2 regions of the Streptomyces sp. NPDC059224 genome follow, and region 1 is predicted to be linked to the other one. Evidence: riboswitches for the same ligand, from Rfam matches in the RefSeq annotation. Region 1 holds a riboswitch; the other holds the start of a gene.
The links. Region 1 has a riboswitch for cobalamin ahead of ACFXI4_RS17385 (ribonucleoside-diphosphate reductase subunit alpha). Riboswitches for the same ligand answer to the same signal wherever they lie in the genome.
Positions count from the first base shown of each region.

Region 1 (4,274 bases):
CACGATGACCGCGTACCAGCTGTGGCAGCGTGACCGGCGCGCCCGCAAGTCCGGCCACACGAGCGGGGGTGCACAGCAGTGAAGGACGGTGTGAACGGCGTCGCGCTCGGCGTCTTCATCTTCTTCTTCCTGGCCGTCACGGTCATGGGCTTCCTGGCCGCGCGCTGGCGCAAGGCCGACAACGAGCACTCCCTGGACGAATGGGGCCTGGGCGGCCGCTCGTTCGGCACCTGGGTCACCTGGTTCCTGCTCGGCGGCGACCTCTACACGGCGTACACCTTCGTCGCCGTACCGGCGGCGATCTACGCGGCGGGCGCGGCCGGCTTCTTCGCGGTGCCGTACACGATCCTCGTCTACCCGCTGATCTTCACGTTCCTGCCCCGCCTGTGGTCGGTCTCCCACAAGCACGGCTACGTGACGACCTCCGACTTCGTCCGCGGACGCTTCGGCTCCAAGGGGCTCTCGCTCGCCGTCGCCCTGACCGGCATCCTGGCGACGATGCCCTACATCGCGCTCCAGCTCGTCGGCATCCAGGCCGTCCTCGACGTCATGGGCATCGGCGGCGGCAACGGCACCAACTGGTTCGTGAAGGACCTGCCGCTGCTCATCGCCTTCGGCGTCCTGGCGGCGTACACCTACTCCTCCGGCCTGCGGGCGCCCGCCCTCATCGCGTTCGTGAAGGACGGGCTGATCTACCTCGTCATCGCGGTCGCGATCATCTACATCCCGATCAAGCTGGGCGGCTTCGACGACATCTTCGCCAAGGCCGGCCACGCGTTCACCCAGGTCAACCCGGCCACCGGCAAACCACGCGGGGCGCTGGCGCCACCCGAGGCCGGCCAGTGGACCTACGCCACCCTGGCGCTGGGCTCCGCGCTCGCGCTGTTCATGTACCCGCACTCGATCACCGCGACGCTCTCCTCCAAGAGCCGTGACGTGATCCGCCGCAACACCACGATCCTGCCGCTGTACTCCCTGATGCTGGGCCTGCTCGCGCTGCTCGGCTTCATGGCCATCGCGGCCGGCGTCAAGGTCACCAACGGCCAGCTGGCGATCCCGCAGCTGTTCGAGAACATGTTCCCGGACTGGTTCGCGGGCGTGGCCTTCGCGGCGATCGGCATCGGCGCCCTGGTCCCGGCCGCCATCATGTCCATCGCGGCCGCCAACCTCTTCACCCGCAACATCTACCGGGACTTCATCAAGCCGGACGCCACCCCGAAGCAGGAGGCCCAGGTCTCCAAGCTCGTGTCGCTGCTGGTGAAGGTCGGCGCGCTGGTCTTCGTCCTCACCATGGACAAGACGGTCGCCATCAACTTCCAGCTCCTCGGCGGCATCTGGATCCTGCAGACCTTCCCGGCCCTGGTCGGCGGCCTGTTCACCCGCTGGTTCCACCGCTGGGCCCTGCTGGCGGGCTGGGCGGTGGGCATGGTCTACGGCACGGCCGCGGCGTACGGCGTGGCCTCCCCCACCCAGAAGCACTTCGGCGGCTCGGCCAAGGAGATCCCCGGCATCGGGGAGATCGGCTACATCGGCCTCACGGCGTTCGTGATGAACGTGGTGGTGACCGTGGTCCTGACGTTCGTCCTGAAGGCCCTGAAGGCCCCCGAGGGCATCGACGAGACGAAGACGGAGGACTACACGGCCGACGCCGGCGACCCGGGCGTGGAAACGGAACTCCCCCCGGCCGTCGCGGAAGGCGCCCGCTGAAGCACCCCGTCAGGGGCGCGAGGAACCGCGCGGGCAACCCCTGACGACCCGCAGCGGGCCGCCGAAAAGAAATCACGACGGCGGCCCGCTGTCGTACACACTCACCCGCATGACGATCCGGATCAGGAAAGCGAACCCCGCGGAATACGGCACCCTCGGCGAACTGACGGCCCAGGCCTACCTCCAGGACGGCCTCCTCGACTTCGGTGAGAGCGACTCCTACCTCACCGAACTGAGGAACGTGGCGAAACGGGCCGCCGCGGCCACCGTTCTCGTCGCCGTGAGCGACGACGTCCTCCTGGGTGGCGTGACTTTCGTCCCCGGCCCCGGCCCGATGTCCGACATCGCCGCCGAGGGCGAGGCCGAGATCCGCATGCTCGCCGTCGACAGCGCCGCCCGCGGCCGGGGTGCCGGCGCGGCGCTCGTCCGCGCCTGCGTCGACCGCGCACGCGCCCTCGAAGGCTGCGAGAAGGTCGTCCTGTCGACGCAGCGCACCATGGAATCCGCCCACCGGATCTACGAACGTCTCGGCTTCGTCCGCACACCCGAGCGGGACTGGAACCCCTTGCCACAGCTGGACGACATCACTCTCCTCACCTATGAGTTGACGCTGCGAGACGGTTCGCGACACAACATGTGGGGGTGACGCGACAGCACGGCACTAGATGTATGCTCATGCTCGCTGTCGCCGCAGGGGAATCCGGTGCGAATCCGGAACTGTCCCGCAACGGTGTACTTGCGCACATCTGTGCGCGAGCGTCAGTCCGAGGACCTGCCGACAGCAACGCCCGGCCGTCCGGCCCGGGTGTTCTGACGTCCGGGTCTCGTGGAGTGGACCGGGGACGCGACACGCGTGCGTGCGCCCGTGTGCTGCCTCCTGCCCTCCGCCAGGCCCTGAGCCGAGCGAGGGAGAGCCCCACGTGACCATCGCGCCAGCCGAACCGGCTTCAGCGACCATCTCTGTGGACGAGGACGGTCCCGGCACCGCGTTGCTGCGGACCCTGACCGGGTTGACCGCCGATCTCCCCGACGCCGACCCCGGCCGGGTCGCCGCCGCCGCGCTGCGCGGCCGGTCCTCGCGGGCCGACGAGGCCGAGCTGCGCGAGCTGGCCACCGAGGCGGCCGCCGGTCTCATCTCCGAGGACCCCGCCTACTCCCGGCTCGCCGCCCGGCTGCTGACGATCTCGATCCGTGCCGAGGCCGCCTCGCAGGGCGTGACGTCCTTCACCGAGTCCGTCGCCGTCGGCCACCGCGAGGGCCTCATCGCGGACCGCACCGCGGAGTTCGCGCGCCTGCACGCGGCCCGCCTGGACGCACTGGTCGACCCGGCCGCCGACGACCGCTTCGGCTACTTCGGCCTGCGCACCCTGTACAGCCGTTACCTGCTCCGGCACCCGATCACCCGCAAGGTCGTCGAGACCCCCCAGTACTTCCTGCTCCGGGTGGCGGCCGGTCTCGCCGAGGACGACACGGTCCGTGCCCTCGACGAAGTCACCGCGCTCTACGGGCTCATGAGCCGCCTCGACTACCTCCCCTCCTCGCCCACCCTCTTCAACTCCGGCACCCGGCACCCCCAGATGTCGTCCTGCTACCTCCTCGACTCCCCGAAGGACGAGCTGGACTCCATCTACGACCGCTACCACCAGGTGGCCCGGCTCTCGAAGCACGCCGGCGGCATCGGCCTGTCGTACAGCCGGATCCGCTCCCGCGGTTCGCTGATCCGCGGCACCAACGGGCACTCCAACGGCATCGTGCCGTTCCTCAAGACGCTCGACGCCTCGGTCGCCGCGGTGAACCAGGGCGGCCGGCGCAAGGGGGCGGCCGCGGTCTACCTGGAGACCTGGCACTCCGACATCGAGGAGTTCCTGGAGCTGCGCGACAACACCGGTGAGGACGCCCGGCGTACGCACAACCTGAACCTCGCGCACTGGATCCCGGACGAGTTCATGCGCCGGGTCAACGCCGACGGGCAGTGGTCCCTGTTCTCCCCCGCCGACGTGCCGGACCTGGTGGACCTGTGGGGCGACGAGTTCGACGCGGCGTACCGCGCGGCGGAGGAGAAGGGTCTGGCCCGCAAGACCGTCCCGGCCCGTGATCTGTACGGCCGGATGATGCGCGCTCTCGCGCAGACCGGCAACGGCTGGATGACCTTCAAGGACGCGGCCAACCGGACCGCGAACCAGACGGCCACCCCCGGCCATGTCGTTCACTCCTCCAACCTCTGCACGGAGATCCTGGAGGTCACGGACGACGGCGAGACGGCGGTGTGCAACCTGGGCTCCGTGAACCTCGGCGCCTTCGTGGACACGGCGACCGGTGACATCGACTGGGAGCGGCTGGACGAGACCGTCCGCACCGCCGTCACCTTCCTCGACCGGGTCGTCGACATCAACTTCTACCCGACCGAGCAGGCGGGCCGATCCAACGCCAGGTGGCGTCCCGTGGGCCTCGGCGCGATGGGGCTCCAGGACGTCTTCTTCCAGCTGCGGCTGCCCTTCGACTCCGCCGAGGCCAAGGCGCTCTCCACCCGGATCGCCGAGCGGATCATGCTCGTCGCCTACGAGGCC
Region 1 covers NZ_JBHZAN010000014.1:172,068-176,341, reverse strand. The annotation lists gene ACFXI4_RS17400 (DUF3311 domain-containing protein) at 1-82, shown strand, start outside; gene mctP (monocarboxylate uptake permease MctP) at 79-1,707, shown strand; gene ACFXI4_RS17390 (GNAT family N-acetyltransferase) at 1,817-2,353, shown strand; cobalamin riboswitch at 2,370-2,502, shown strand; gene ACFXI4_RS17385 (ribonucleoside-diphosphate reductase subunit alpha) at 2,628-4,274, shown strand, end outside.

Region 2 (4,274 bases), on a different contig from region 1:
AGCGCATCGCGGGTAGCCGGCGCCGCGTTCGTGGCCGCGGCGGCCACGGCGGCCGTCGTCGTGGCGCCGCTGCCCGTCGCGTTCGCCACCCCGTCGGCGAGCGCGGTCATCTCGGAGGCGTACGGCGGCGGAGGCAACTCCGGGGCGACGCTCACCAACGACTTCGTGGAACTGGCCAACCGCTCCACGGCGGCCTACTCCCTGGACGGCTACAGCCTCCAGTACCTCCCGGCCTCCGCCTCCGCGAGCTCGCCGTGGCAGGTCACCCCGCTCACCGGCGCACTGCCCGCCGGCGGCACCTACCTGGTCGGCGAGGGCGCGGGCGCCGGCGGCACGACCGCGCTGCCGGCCGCCGACGCGACCGGCACCATCGCGATGTCCGCCACCGCCGGCACCGTGGCCCTGGTCAGGGGCACCACGGCACTGACCTGCAAGACGGCCGCCGACTGCACCGGCAACACCGACGTCGTGGACCTCCTCGGCTACGGCACCGCCGTCGTCCGCGAGGGCGGCGACGCCCCGGCGACGAGCAACACCACCTCCGTCTCCCGGGCCGCCTCGCTCGCCGACACCGACGACAACGCCGCGGACTTCACGGCCGGTACGCCCACTCCGGCCAACAGCGCGGGCGACACCGCGAGCGGCGGCACCGGCGGCGGCCCCGGCGGCCCGACCGAGCCCGGCGCCTTCCGCATCCACGACATCCAGGGCAGCACCCGCCTCTCGCCCCTGAAGGGCCAGAACGTGGTGGGCGTCCCCGGCATCGTCACCGCCGTGCGCACCACCGGCAGCAAGGGCTACTGGATCCAGGACCCCACCCCGGACGCCGACCCCGCCACCAGCGAGGGACTGTTCGTGTACACCGGCTCGGCCGCGCCCACCGTCTCGGTCGGCGACTCGGTCCTGGTCAGCGGCAAGGTCTCGGAGTACTACCCGGCCTCCGCCGCCCAGTCGGTCACCGAGCTGGGCAGCCCGGTCTCCACCACCCTGTCCACCGGCAACGCCCTCCCGGACGCGGTCGCGCTCAACGCCTCCACCGTCCCGGGCGAGTACACCCCCACGGCCGACGGTGGCAGCATCGAGGGCCTCACCCTCCGGCCGGCCGTGTACTCCCAGGACTTCTACGAGTCCCTCGAGGGCATGCGCGCCTCGGTCTCCGACGCCCGCGTGGTCGGCGCGACGAACACCTACGGCGAGATGTTCGTGACGGCCAAGCCGCACGAGAACCCCACCCGGCGCGGGGGCACCCTCTACGGCGGCTACGACCAGCAGAACACCGGCCGCATCGAGATCGTCTCGGCCGACGGAACGACCCCCGTACTGAACGTCGGTGACGAGCTGTCCGGCACCACCACCGGCCCGGTCGACTACTCCGACTTCGGCGGCTACCTGCTCGCCCCCTCCGCGGCCACCACCGGCACGGCCGTCGACAACGGCCTCGAGCAGGAGGTGACGCGCAAGCAGTCCCGCGACGAACTGGCGCTCGCCACCTACAACGTCGAGAACCTCGACCCGACCGACGGCGACGACAAGTTCGCCCGGCTCGCCAGGGGTGTGGTCAAGAACCTCTCCTCGCCCGACATCGTCACCCTGGAGGAGATCCAGGACGACAACGGCGCCACCGACGACGGCACCGTCTCCGCCGAGGCGACCCTGAAGAAGTTCACCGCGGCGATCGTCGCGGCCGGCGGCCCCACGTACTCCTGGCGCTATGTCGACCCGGTCGACGACAAGGACGGCGGCGAGCCCGGCGGCAACATCCGCCAGGTGTTCCTCTTCAACCCCAAGCGGGTCTCCTTCGTGGACCGCGCCGCCTCGGGCGACGCCTCCACCACGCCCGTCTCGGTGGTCAAGGACCGCAAGGGCCAGGCCCACCTGTCCGCCTCCCCGGGCCGGATCGACCCGGCGAGCGCCGCCTGGACGGACAGCCGCAAGCCGCTCGTCGGCGAGTTCGTGTTCCAGGGCAAGACGGTCTTCGTCATCGCCAACCACTTCATCTCCAAGGGCGGCGACGACCCGGTCCACGGCCGCTACCAGGAGCCGACCCGCTCCTCGGAGACACAGCGGGGGCTCCAGGCCGAGGTGGAGAACGCCTTCGTCCAGTCGCTGCTCGCCGCCGACCCCCGGGCCCGGATCGTGGCCGCCGGTGACCTGAACGACTTCGAGTTCTCCGACGCCGTCAAGACCCTCACCGGGAACGGCAACGACCTCACCGACCTGATCAACACCCTCCCGGTGTCCCAGCGTTACAGCTACGTCTACGACGGCAACAGCCAGACCCTGGACCACATCCTGACCAGCCCCTCCCTCACCCACTACGACTACGACGTCGTCCACATCAACGCCGAGTTCGCCGACCAGGCGAGCGACCACGACCCCCAGGTCGTCCGGATCGACGTGAAGAACTGCGGCAGGAAGCCGCACCAGCCGAAGCCGCACGGGAAGTGACCACGCCGGGCCGGTGCACCGGGAGTGCCCCGGCCCGGCGGGGCCGGTGCCGTCAGGAGGCCGGCAGTTCCTCGCGTACCGTGCGGGCCGCGCTGACCAGGTACTCCAGGGAGGCACGGGTCTCGGGCCAGGCACGGGTCTTCAGGCCGCAGTCGGGGTTGACCCACATCCGTTCGGCGGGGATCGCCTTCAGGCCGGTACGGAGCAGGACGGTACGGAGCAGGTCGGCGGCCTCCGCGGCGCTCGGGACACGCGGCGAGTGGATGTCGTACGCGCCGGGTCCCGCCTCGCGCGGGTAACCGTGCGCGGCGAGCTCGCGGGCGGCCTGCATGTGCGAGCGGGCCGCCTCCAGGCTGATGACGTCGGCGTCGAGGTCGTCGATGGCCTGGACGATGTCGCCGAACTCGGCGTAGCACATGTGGGTGTGGATCTGGGTCTGCGGGCGTACCCCCACCGGCCGTCGCTTCCCAGCTCCGTACGTCGGACCCAGTGCGTATGACGGCGTTCGTTCCCACTCACCGCTGCGGGGCAGTCCCGGATTCCCGCCGGGTTCCCTCTTACGACGCATCCCGCCTGGCGGACGGGGCGAACCAGCTGCGCCGCCCAGCCTACGGGGTACCGCCGCGGAGAGCGGCGATATGTCCGTCATCCGGATGGTGTGAGCCGGGCCACCTGCTCCCCGGCCCGCACCGTACCCCGGCCGTTCCCGGCCGCCCCGGGTCACACCAGTGGGTGCGCCGACGCGAAGGAACCGTTGTGGTGGACGAGGGCCGGGGCGGCGTCGGCCACCGCGCCCGAGTCGATCTCGCCGACGACCAGCAGGTGGTCACCGATGGTCTGACGGAGCGTGACGCGGGCCGACAGCCAGCCGGTGACGTCGTCGAGGACCGGCAGACCGTCCGGCTGCGCTTGCCAGCGCACCCCTGCGAACCGGTCGATCCCGCTGCGCGCGAACCGTGCCGCCAGGCCGGCGTTCGCGGTGCCGAGGACATGGACGGCGAAGCGGTCCGCGAGACGCGCCGCGGGGGTGCTGGACGCTTCGAGACCGATGCAGAACGACACCAGGGCAGGCCGCAGGGAGACGGAGGTGAAGGAGGTGGCGGTGAAGCCGACGGGGCCCGGGAAGGTGATCACCGTGACTCCGGCGGCATGCCGGCGCAGGGTGTCGCGGAGGACGTCCGCGCCGTCGGGGACGGTGGCCGACGGCGACGGACTCCGGCGGATCGGGGCGGTCATGCCCTTTCCTTTCGGCAGTCGGGGGAGAGGCGAGGCCGGGGGCCCGCGGTGGCGGCCGTCACCAGGCGCTCGACTCCACCGTGATCGCGGGCACCAGCCCGGTCCGCAGTGCCTCCAGGAAGGTCACGACCTCGGCTGCGACCGAGCGGTGCTGGCACGGCGAGTCCGGGACCGCGATCTATGTGGTCGGCGGACACCCGGAGTTCGTCTTCCTGGACGACTCGGGCCCGGAGCCGCAGGAGGTACGGCTGCGCACCTCGCCCGGCGACTACGTCTTCGACCCGCCGTTCGTGCCGCACCGGGAGGAGAACCCCGACTCCGACGACGAGGCGGTGGTCGTCATCGCGCGCAGCACCCAGGAGGCGATCGTGGTCAACCTGCCCGGTCCGTACGCGCTCTAGGGTCAGCCGCGCGGACCGGCCTCCAGGAAGTGGTGGAGCGAGGCGGTCATGCCGGTGACGAAGACGTCGCGCGTCCGGTCGTCGACCAGGTCGAGGGAGAGATAGGGGTTGAGGTCCTCCAGCTCGACGAGGAGAAGGTCGCCCTGCCGGGTCCGGCAGGCGTCCACCCGCTGGATGCCGTGGCCGAGC
Region 2 covers NZ_JBHZAN010000019.1:155,213-159,486, forward strand. The annotation lists gene ACFXI4_RS22355 (endonuclease/exonuclease/phosphatase family protein) at 1-2,448, shown strand, start outside; partial or broken gene ACFXI4_RS22360 (5-methyltetrahydropteroyltriglutamate--homocysteine S-methyltransferase) at 2,501-2,899, opposite strand; cobalamin riboswitch at 2,881-3,008, opposite strand; gene ACFXI4_RS22365 (flavin reductase family protein) at 3,169-3,684, opposite strand; partial or broken gene ACFXI4_RS22370 (alpha/beta hydrolase) at 3,743-3,838, opposite strand; partial or broken gene ACFXI4_RS22375 (cupin) at 3,840-4,085, shown strand; gene ACFXI4_RS22380 (hypothetical protein) at 4,088-4,274, opposite strand, start outside.
Region 2: another riboswitch for cobalamin. It lies ahead of ACFXI4_RS22360 (5-methyltetrahydropteroyltriglutamate--homocysteine S-methyltransferase); the one in region 1 lies ahead of ACFXI4_RS17385 (ribonucleoside-diphosphate reductase subunit alpha).